DNA from 3 places in the Streptomyces sp. NPDC047117 genome. Region 1 is predicted to be linked to each of the others. Evidence: riboswitches for the same ligand, from Rfam matches in the RefSeq annotation. Region 1 holds a riboswitch; each other region holds the start of a gene.

Region 1 (3,265 bases):
CAGGACGTGCCGGAAGCGGCGGCGGTAGTGGTCCGCGACGTCCGGGAACGCCTGGAGCAGGTTCACCGTCGTCATGATGATGTCGTCGAAGTCCAGGGCGTTGGCCTCGCGCAGCCGTGCCTGGTACATCGCGTACGCCTCGGCGAGGGTCTTCTCGAACCCGTCGGCGGCCGTCCCGGCGAAGTCCTCGTGGTCGATGAGCTCGTTCTTGAGGTTGGAGACCTTGGCGCTGAAGGACTTCGGCGGGAAGCGCTTGGGGTCCAGGTCCAGATCGCGGCAGACCAGCGCCATCAGGCGCTTGGAGTCGGCGGCGTCGTAGATCGAGAACGATGAGGTGAAGCCCAGCTTCTTGGACTCGCGACGCAGGATGCGCACGCACGCGCTGTGGAAGGTGGAGACCCACATGGCGTTGGCGCGCGGGCCGACGAGCTCCTCCACGCGCTCCTTCATCTCGCCCGCGGCCTTGTTCGTGAAGGTGATCGCGAGGATCTGGCCGGGGTGGACGTGGCGCGTGCCGAGGAGGTGCGCGATGCGGTGCGTGAGGACACGCGTCTTGCCGGAGCCGGCGCCGGCGACGATGAGCAGCGGCGAGCCCGTGTGCACGACGGCGGCCTTCTGCTGGTCGTTCAGCCCCTCCAGCAGCGCGGCCGGGTCGACGGCGGGGCGGGCGGCGCCGTCACGGTAGTACGCGTCCCGCTGGACGGGCGCGTCGTAGCGGCCACCGAAGAGGTCGTGCGGCACCTCCTCCGCTGCCGGACGGTCCTCGTCCTCGGGAGGCGGCGGCTCCTCGTCCTTGGGGTCGAGGTCCGCCAGGAAGCTGTCGTCAAAGAGGCTGCTCATCGCCCACCGAGTCTAGGCCGCCCCACCGACAACCCGGCCCCGGCCGCGGAATTCCGGGCTCACGGATCCGGCGGAGGCGCGGTGCGGGCGGGTGGAAGCGCGGCGGGAGCAGGGCCGGAGGGCCGTACGAAAAGGGGCGAGCGCGACCTGAACGGGAACGGAGGACGGCACCGACAGCGGCGCGGAGGATACGGCACCCCGCCGCCCGTCACGGACGGACAACGGCACCGGACATTCCGTGGTCGCGACAGCCCTCACATCGGCACGGACACGATCAGGTCACGAAAAGATTGCGGGCAAATCGAACATCAGCCTTCACAGAAGTCACACGAGTTGGCTACCGTGCCGACCGGGCAGCCCGCCCCACCCGTCGGTGACAGCACCGGCACGGGCCGCCCCGCCGAGTCCGGTCTGTTCGTACGCACGGCCCTTGCCGATACGCACGGCAACTGTTCGTACGCACGGCAGCCGGAGCCGGGGACCCACACGCACGACCGGGGTGAATCGGCCTCTACGGAGCGATCCGTACGGCCGTAGGGCACCTTCCGTAGCACCAGTGGGCACGCGCCCCACGCGCGCGCTCACGCGCCCGAACCCGACAGCTAACCCGGTAGGCGGTCCACGGAAGGAGTCGCCGGCCTTGGCGTCTCATCGCAAGCCGCGCACCCGCATGCTCACCGTGCCCGCACACCGCCGTACGGCGGCCGGGCTCACCACCGCGGCGCTGGCCTCGGTCACGCTGCTCACCCAGACCGCGGATGCGTCCCCCAGGAAGCCCGCACCTTCCATAGAGGAGGTCAAGAAGAAGGTCGACGGCCTGTACCGGCAGGCCGAGGTCGCCACCCAGAAGTACAACGCCGCCAAGGAGCGCTCCGCGACGCAGCGCGACAAGGTGGACGAGCTGCGGGACGCCGCGGCCGAGCGGACCCAGAAGATGAACGACGCCCGGCGGGAGCTGGGCACCTTCGCCTCCGCCCAGTACCGGTCCGGCGGGCTGAGCCCGACCGCGCAGCTGATGCTGGCGCAGGATCCGCAGCAGTTCGTGGACCGCAATCACCTGATGAAGCGGCTCACCGGCCGCCAGCAGGAGGCGGTCGCCGACTACCAGGACCAGCAGGCGCAGGCCGCGCGCAAGCGTGCGCAGGCGACGAAGGGCCTGGAGGAGCTGCAGAAGTCCCAGGATTCGCTGAAGACGTCCAAGCAGGAGGTCCAGGGCAAGCTGACCGAGGCCCGGCAACTGCTGTCCCGGCTGACCGCGCAGGAGAAGGAGCGGCTGGCGGAGCTGGAGCGCAAGAAGAAGGCCGAGGCGAAGCGCAAGGCCGAGGAGCTGGCGCGGGAGCAGGCCGAGCGCGAGCGTGAGCAGGACGGCGGTGCGGGCGGCACGGACGGCGGCTCCGGCTCCGGCTCCGGGACGGGCAGCGGTTCCGGGGTGCCCGACGGTTCGTACGCGACCAAGGCGGAGAAGGCGATCGCGTTCGCCCGCGCGCAGATGGGCAAGCCGTACGTCTGGGGCGCCACCGGGCCCGCGTCGTACGACTGCTCGGGGCTGACCCAGGCGGCGTGGAAGGCGGCCGGCGTCTCGCTGCCGCGGACGACCTGGGACCAGGTGAAGACCGGCACGCGGGTCGCGACGCAGGATCTGCAACCGGGCGACCTGGTGTTCTTCTACGACGACATCAGCCACGTCGGGATGTACATCGGCGACGGCAAGATGATCCACGCCCCGAAGCCGGGCGCGAACGTACGCGTGGAGTCGATCTACTACATGCCGATCTACGGGAACGTACGACCTGCCTGAGGCAATGCATAGAACGACGAACCGCGCGGCTGCCCTCCGAGGGCAGCCGCGCGGTTCTCGCGTACGGCGGGACTCTCAGGTCCCAGGCCCCTCAGGTCCAGAGGAGCGCGATGAAGATGTTGACGACCGTGAGCAGGCCGACGAGTCCGAAGAGCGGCTTCTCCACCTTCTCCTCGTCGCGCTTCACGTAGACCAGGCCCAGGATGACGATCAGGACGGCGAGCTTGACGCCGATCTTGATGTTGTTGACCGAGGCGTCCTGCATCTGGTTCAGGCCGACCAGGATGACGCCGGTCACCAGCATCGTGATCGCGCCGTGCAGCATCGCGGGCACAAAGCGGGCGGTGCCCGCGCTCATCGCCTTCATCTGCGTGAGGAAGCCGCCGAGCAGCGAAGCGATGCCGATGATGTGCAGGGCGACGAACACATTGATCACTACGTCCATAGTGGTCGATCGTAGCTCCGGCGCCGCACGGCCCCGCGGGCAGGTCCGCCCGCCCCCTGTCGCGCATCCCCAGCACCCACCAGCGGCTCGAACTGCCGCGCGCCTCTGGTCCGCACTCTCGTACGGCACCGGTCGACGTCATTCACCCGGCGGCCAGAAGCGGGCACGGACCGGTAAGGGAG
Region 2 (3,265 bases), on a different contig from region 1:
CCGTCCTGCTCGCCGCCGGCCACCCCGGCCGCCGCCTCGCTCTCCCCGGCGCCCGGGTCCTCATCCACCAGCCGTCCTTCAGCGAACCGATCGAGGGCCAGGCCACCGACCTGGATCTCCAGGCCCGCGAACTGCTCCGCACCCGCGACCTGTTGGAGGAGCTGCTCGCCCGGCACACCGGCCGGCCGCGCGAGCAGATCGCCGCCGACATCGAACGCGACAAGATCCTCGACGCGCGGCAGGCCGTGGCCTACGGGCTGATCGACGACGTCACCCGCGGCCGCAAGGCCTCGGCGGGCGTGTCCGGCGGGGCTCCGGGTGCGGGCTCCGGTACGGCTCCCGGCGCGAGGTGAGGGGATGGCCGCCCTCCCTCCCGAGCTGCCACCGCTACCCGCGCTGACCAGGGCCGAAGGCGCCTTCATCGACAGCTACCTCCAGGTGCTGGACCTGCTGGGGCGGATCAATCCGGCCCGCGGCAACGGCACGTACCAGGGACTGCGGGCCGCGCAGGCACTCGTCGGCCGGGCCGCGGACCTGCGGGACGCGCTGGCGCTGATGCACGAGCGCGGCGAGACGGAGCTGCACGCCGACACCCTCACCCGCGCGCTGCGGGTGCTGGACGGGGAGCGGCGGGCCGGTCTCGTCGCCGTCCCGCCGCCTGCTGAGGAATGACGGGACGATTCCGTTCCCTGGGGCCTCCGGCACCCGATCGGTCTCCGCCCGTTGGAGTGCCTGTGGGTGCGACTGATGCGGGGCTCGACTTGCGCGCCGCGCCGACGTGTCGGATTGCGGACCGTACGACCGCGCCGGTACGGGGGTGCGTACGGCCCTCGGTCCGCTCGACGCACAGCCCCTGTCCACCCGAATGGATCAAGCGTGACGACCCTCACACCAGGCATGTTCCACTCCGGCTTCACCGGTGCGTTGCGCAACGATCCCTCCGACGACAAGCCCCCGCCACAGCGGCGGGGCGGTCCGGGCGGACGCCGAATCCTGCCGCCGTACCCGGACGTCTGGTCGATACACGTGGACCGGCAGGAGCGGAGGACCCGAGCACGACGGGGCCACCGGCCGGCTGCTCTTGCGGCCGGCGGTCCCTTGGGGTGAAGCCGGTGCCCGCCTTCGGGCGGCAGTACATCCGGCCGGGCATCTTCGCCTGCCCGAACCCGACAGGTCTTCCTTCGCAGGCGGCTGACGAAGGAGTGCGCATGTCTGCGCGCGATGATCATCCTGCTTCTGGTGTGCCCGCCCTGGTGTCCCGCGCCGCGGCGGTTTCGGTGCTCACGCTGGCACTGGTGGGAGGCGGGGGCCTGGTCCCCGGCAGCACGGCGGACGCGACGGCGGCACCCGCCGCGGCGTCCACGACGGTGTCCGCGACGTCCGCGGTCACGGCGGCCTCGTCGGGGTCCGGCCACCGGGCGCTGCGGGTCGCGGCGTCGAAGAAGGGTTCGCCGTACCGCTGGGGAGCCACGGGCCCGCACAGCTTCGACTGCTCGGGGCTGACGCAGTACGCGTTCAAGCGCGTGGGCAAGCGGCTGCCACGCACGGCGGATTCCCAGTACCGCCACGTCCGGCACATCAGCGCCTCCGCACGAAAGCGGGGTGACCTGGTCTTCTTCCACTCCGGCCGCTCGGTGTACCACGTGGGCATCTACGCCGGAAAGGGCCGCATCTGGCACGCCCCCAAGCCCGGGGCCTCGGTCCGCAAGGAACGCATCTGGACCCGCAGCGTCTGGTACGGCCGCGCGTAAGGGCCGATAGGCCACCAGGAACCCCGGGGAGCCGAACCGCGGCGGCCTCCCCGGGGTTCCGCACCACCGACTGCCCTCCGGCGTTCGCGCGCTACCGGTGGGCAACGCCTAACGATTCGAATATCTGCGTGGACAGGGCGGGTTGGTTGTCGTAGCTTCTGCCGGCGGCCGTGAGGGTGCCGTTCGGGGCGGGGCCAGGGGGGCTTCGGCGATTACTGGGGGGACACCCATGCCTGGGGAAAAGACGGTGGCGGCAAGTGGTGGGAGACGCGGGGCGCTTGTTTCGCCGGTTCGGTGGGCGGCGGTTGTGGTGGTATTGCTGGGCGTGTTCCTTGCGGTGGACGTGCTGATACTCGCCGCCGGCGGGCGGTATTTGCGTGTGCTGGGTGAATTGGCTGCGGAGAAGGGGGACTTCGGTGGCTCGGACTTCGAGCCATTCGAGTCCTCCGGGGCGGAGTTCGCTGCGGCTGATGAGGATTATTCGTTTTACGGGAATCTCTCCGTTCAGCTCTTGCCCGTTGTCGCGTTGGCGTTCCTCTTCTGGTTCTTCCGCACCAGAATCAATGGCGAGGTCTTCACTCCCGACGGTCACCGGCGGGGGCGGCTCTGGACGGTCGGTGCGTGGGTCACCCCGATCGTCAATCTGTGGTTTCCGCGGCAGATCGCCGGGGACATCTGGAAGGCCAGCAGCCCGCCCGGTAGCCGTGTTTCGTATGTCGTGGTGAATGCCTGGTGGGGGATGTGGGTCGCGACGAACCTTTTTGGCGTTGTCGGCAGTTCTCAGATGCGCGGAGCCGAGGGGTTCGGGGAGTTGCGGGCGGCGGTGCGGACCCTGTTCCTGTCCGATCTGCTGGATGCGGCCGCCGCCGTTCTCGCGATCGTGTTCGTGTGGCGGCACACCGCGCTGCAGCACGTACGGATCAACACGCTTACCAACACGCGTCACACGCTCCCGGAACCGGCGTAGGGGCGCCGCGTGGGCCACATGTGGGGAAAGGTGCTGGACGCGGCTGCCGCCGGTGCGTTTCCGGCTGCTGACGGGAGCGTCACCGTGCTGCCGCCGGTGTCGGAGCGCGACAGTGGTGTCCTCTCGTTCTCGGGGTGCGCGTTCGTGTGTGCCGACGTCTCCCCCGACTGGGTGCGGCAGCGGATCGCGCCGGGGGAGCCGGGGGCTCCGCTGAGTCCGGGGTTCCTGGCCGCGCTGGCGGACCGTACCGGTCGTACGGTCGAGGGCGTCGACATGCTCACGGTCGCCGAACCGCTCCCGGGGCCGCCGCCGTTGGCGCTGCGGGAGATCCGCGATCCGGCCCACCCGCGCCTCGCACGCGCGTTGCGCCATCGCGACGACGTACGGGCGTGGACCACCGACGGGGGCGGGCACGGCGTCGTGGTGCTCGGCCGTGGTGTCGCGGGGCGGTGGGAGGTGGCGTTCGAGGTGCCCGAGGCCGCGCGCGGGCATGGGCTCGGCCGGCTGCTGGCGACGGCTGCCCGCCATCTTGTACCGGCGAACCGGC
Region 3 (3,265 bases), on a different contig from region 1:
AGCTCGGGGCCGATCTGCTCGATCACGGCGAGGACGGCCTTCTCGACGCCCTTGCCGAGGTAACGGTTCGGGTCGCCGTCACGCAGCTCGATGGCCTCGAAGGCGCCGGTGGAGGCGCCGGACGGCACGGCAGCGCGGCCGGTGCTGCCATCGTCGAGGCCGACCTCGACCTCGACCGTGGGGTTGCCTCGCGAGTCGAGGATCTCGCGAGCTACGACGACGTCGATCGACGGCACGTTGTCTCCTTCATGGGTGTCATCTGGAGTTCTGCAACACGAGCCTAACGGCCCGGGGACCGTCCGCCTGCCCCTAGCCCCTTCCGTGAGACGAAAAAGGACCCAAAGGCCCTCAATACGGGAGGTAAGAACCGGTTTTCATGGCGGACATCTCCGTCATAACAGGCACTACGCATCTGAGCGGCGGCCCGCCCGGATGCCTGCACGCAGAAGCCGCCCCGCAAACGTGAAGCCCCGCCGTGACGCGCTCGGGGGCTTCGCGTCGCGGCGGGGCGGTCACACGGGCCGGGCCGCGCGCCGATCGTGCACCGATCGGACGGCGGCCCCGGCCGGGGGCCTGTCAGGACCCGTCAGAGGCGGATCAGACCTCGAGCTTCTGGCCCGGGAAGATCAGGTCGGCGTTGTCACCGACGGTCGACTTGTTGTTCTCGTAGACCGTCTTCCAGTTCTTGCCGTGCGCCTTGGCGATCTTGCCCAGGGTGTCGCCGGACTTCACGGTGTAGTTGCCGTGGCCCTGCTTCGGGGCGGCCTTGGGCTGCACCGGCTGCGGCTTCGGGGCGGCCTGCTGCTTCGGCGCCTCCTGCTGGGGGGCGGCCTGCTGCTTGGGGGCCTCCTGCTTCGGGGCCTGCTGCTGGGCCTGGCCGGAGCCGGTGTCCACCTGCGCGGCCGGGCCACCGGAGGTCAGGCCGCCGGCACCGGCGCAGCCCCAGGCACCCGGGCCCTGCATGGCGAGCAGCTTCTCGGCGGTGGCGATCTGCTGGTCCTTGGTGGCCAGGTCGGCACGCGGCGCGTACTTGGTACCGCCCGCGGCGGCCCAGGACTGGTTGTTGAACTGCAGGCCACCGTAGTAGCCGTTACCGGTGTTGATCGACCAGTTGCCGCCGGACTCGCACTGGGCGACCTTGTCCCAGGTGGCGACCGAGGCGGCGTTGGCGGAACCGGCGGTCATCAGCGGGACGGCCACGGCGGCGCCGGCGACACCGGCGAGCGTGACGACGCGGACGGCCTTCGAGGGGCGGCGGTGCTTGCCCTTGAGCATGGTTGTTCTTCCTCACCGACGCCTGCGAGGTGAGCTGTCGGGTTCGGGCTGTGAGTGGCCCGGCCGGATGCGCTGTCCGCACACCCGGCTTCACCCCAAGCCGCCCGCTGCGTTTCCACTGCGGTGACGGCACTTACCTTGGGTCCCCCGCTCCTGCCTACGGCGCTTGCGCGACGGTTGTCCGACCGATCACCGGCAGGATTCGGCGAATGATCGGCGGGCTCGCTTGGTGCGAGCGGTGAAGAACGTAAACACACACCCCTCGGCGGTTCAAACCACTCTTTCGTAGGACAGTTGACCGTTTTCGATCATCGAAACCATCCGTTTGCGCAGGTCGAACACGGTATGGAAACAACGGACACGGCGGGCGGAAACGCTCCGGGACGAGACCCATGTCTCACTTTCCCCAATTGGGTACAACCCGGCCGCACTTATGCCGCCCGCCCCCTCCGTCACTGCCCCAGAACGAGCCGCTGACCAGGGTGGATAAGGTCCGGATCGGTCCCGATGACGCCCTCGTTGGCGTCGTACAGGCCGGTCCAGCCCCCGGCCAGCCCGCGCTCCTCGACGATCGCGGACAGGCTGTCGCCGGGCCGCACCGTGTACGTGTCGTCGCCCCCCGAGGTACCGCGGTGCGCGTCGCCGCCGCGCGAGGCGTGCCGCCCCGCGGAACGGCCGTCCTTCCCCTTGCCGTCCGCCTTCTCGTCCGCGCCGTCACCCGCCGAACCGCGGTGGCGGCCGGTACCGGGGGCCGAGGGGTCGCCGGAGGGCGCGGACGCGTCGCCGGAGGGCGTGGAAGCGTCGCCGGAGGGCGTGGAAGCGTCGCCGGAGGACCGGTCGGCGGAGTCGCCGGCGCGCTGCCCCGCGGAGTCCTCGCCGGAGCCCGCGCCGGAACCCTTGTCGGCGTCCTCGGCATCCCCGGCGCCCTTGTCCGTGGCGCCGTCGGACGGCTTGGAGGTGGCGTCGCCGGACGGCTCGGCGTCGGGCTCGTCCGCCGACGGGCTCGTGGCGTCGCCGGAGGGCTCGGCGGAGGCGTCGCCGGACGGCTGCGCCGTGTCTGCGCCGTCTTCGTCGCCCGTACCGGCAGAGGCTTCGTCGCCGGACTCCGAGGGCTGCGGGTCGGGCGTCTCCGACCCGCCCGGGTCCACGTCGGGTATCAGGCCGTCCACGTCCAGCCGGGCATTGACGGCGCAGCTGGGCCAGGCGTCCGGGCCGCGGTCGTTCAGGATCGACTCGGCGACCGCGATCTGCTGGGAGCGGCTGGCGAGGTCCGGGCGCTCGGCGTAGGACTCGCCGCCGTAGTCCCGCCACATCTGGAGGGTCAGCTGGAGCCCTCCGTAGAAGCCGTTGCCGGCGTTGGCGCTCCACATGCCGCCGCTCTCGCACATCGCGACGCGGTCCCAGGTGGCGGTGTCGGCGGCCTGCGCGCCGCCCGCCGTCAGCAGCGGCAGGGCCAGGCCTGCACCCGTGACGGAGGCCGCCACCAGGAGGGCGGGGGCCTGGCGGGGGCGGCGGTGTCTACCGTTGCCGGAGCGCATGCGAGTGCCTTTCGAGCGGCGGCTTGAGTTGTCGCACGCAAGGTAGCGGGGGCCCGGTCCGGTCTCAAGCCGGTGTAGCGGAGATCACGCGTAGATCACGCCGCTGACGCCACGTCAGTTCAGGCCCTGGTCCGCACCCTTGTCTCGTTCCGGTACCTGCGGGAATGCCCGTTCTGACGCCCCGTCCGAAGCGCCCGATTGCTCCGGTGTGAACCGCACCGGCAGGGCCCGGAGACCGCGCATGATCAGGCCGCCGCGCCACCGCAAATCGTCCGGATCCGCAGCCGCCTCCAGATCGGGCAGCCGGGCCAGCAGGGTCGCCAGCGCCGTACGGCCTTCGAGGCGGGCCAGCGGCGCGCCCAGGCAGTAGTGGATGCCGTGCCCGTACCCGAGGTGCTGGTTGTCGCGGCGCCCGAGGTCCAGCGTGTCCGGCTCCTCGAAGCGCTCCGGGT

Evidence for each region. Region 1 has a riboswitch for cyclic di-AMP ahead of ABZ840_RS15975 (NlpC/P60 family protein). Riboswitches for the same ligand answer to the same signal wherever they lie in the genome.
Region 2: another riboswitch for cyclic di-AMP. It lies ahead of ABZ840_RS20560 (C40 family peptidase); the one in region 1 lies ahead of ABZ840_RS15975 (NlpC/P60 family protein).
Region 3: another riboswitch for cyclic di-AMP. It lies ahead of ABZ840_RS36295 (transglycosylase family protein); the one in region 1 lies ahead of ABZ840_RS15975 (NlpC/P60 family protein).

What each region holds. Positions count from the first base shown of each region.
Region 1 covers NZ_JBEYUN010000007.1:241,002-244,266, reverse strand. The annotation lists gene pcrA (DNA helicase PcrA) at 1-840, opposite strand, end outside; cyclic di-AMP (ydaO/yuaA leader) riboswitch at 1,291-1,473, shown strand; gene ABZ840_RS15975 (NlpC/P60 family protein) at 1,481-2,638, shown strand; gene ABZ840_RS15970 (hypothetical protein) at 2,730-3,083, opposite strand.
Region 2 covers NZ_JBEYUN010000010.1:49,487-52,751, forward strand. The annotation lists gene ABZ840_RS20550 (ATP-dependent Clp protease proteolytic subunit) at 1-353, shown strand, start outside; gene ABZ840_RS20555 (hypothetical protein) at 358-672, shown strand; cyclic di-AMP (ydaO/yuaA leader) riboswitch at 975-1,205, shown strand; gene ABZ840_RS20560 (C40 family peptidase) at 1,209-1,751, shown strand; gene ABZ840_RS20565 (DUF4328 domain-containing protein) at 2,059-2,718, shown strand; gene ABZ840_RS20570 (GNAT family N-acetyltransferase) at 2,737-3,265, shown strand, end outside.
Region 3 covers NZ_JBEYUN010000033.1:32,201-35,465, reverse strand. The annotation lists gene eno (phosphopyruvate hydratase) at 1-236, opposite strand, end outside; gene ABZ840_RS36295 (transglycosylase family protein) at 598-1,275, opposite strand; cyclic di-AMP (ydaO/yuaA leader) riboswitch at 1,280-1,493, opposite strand; gene ABZ840_RS36290 (transglycosylase family protein) at 1,728-2,813, opposite strand; gene ABZ840_RS36285 (cytochrome P450) at 2,928-3,265, opposite strand, start outside.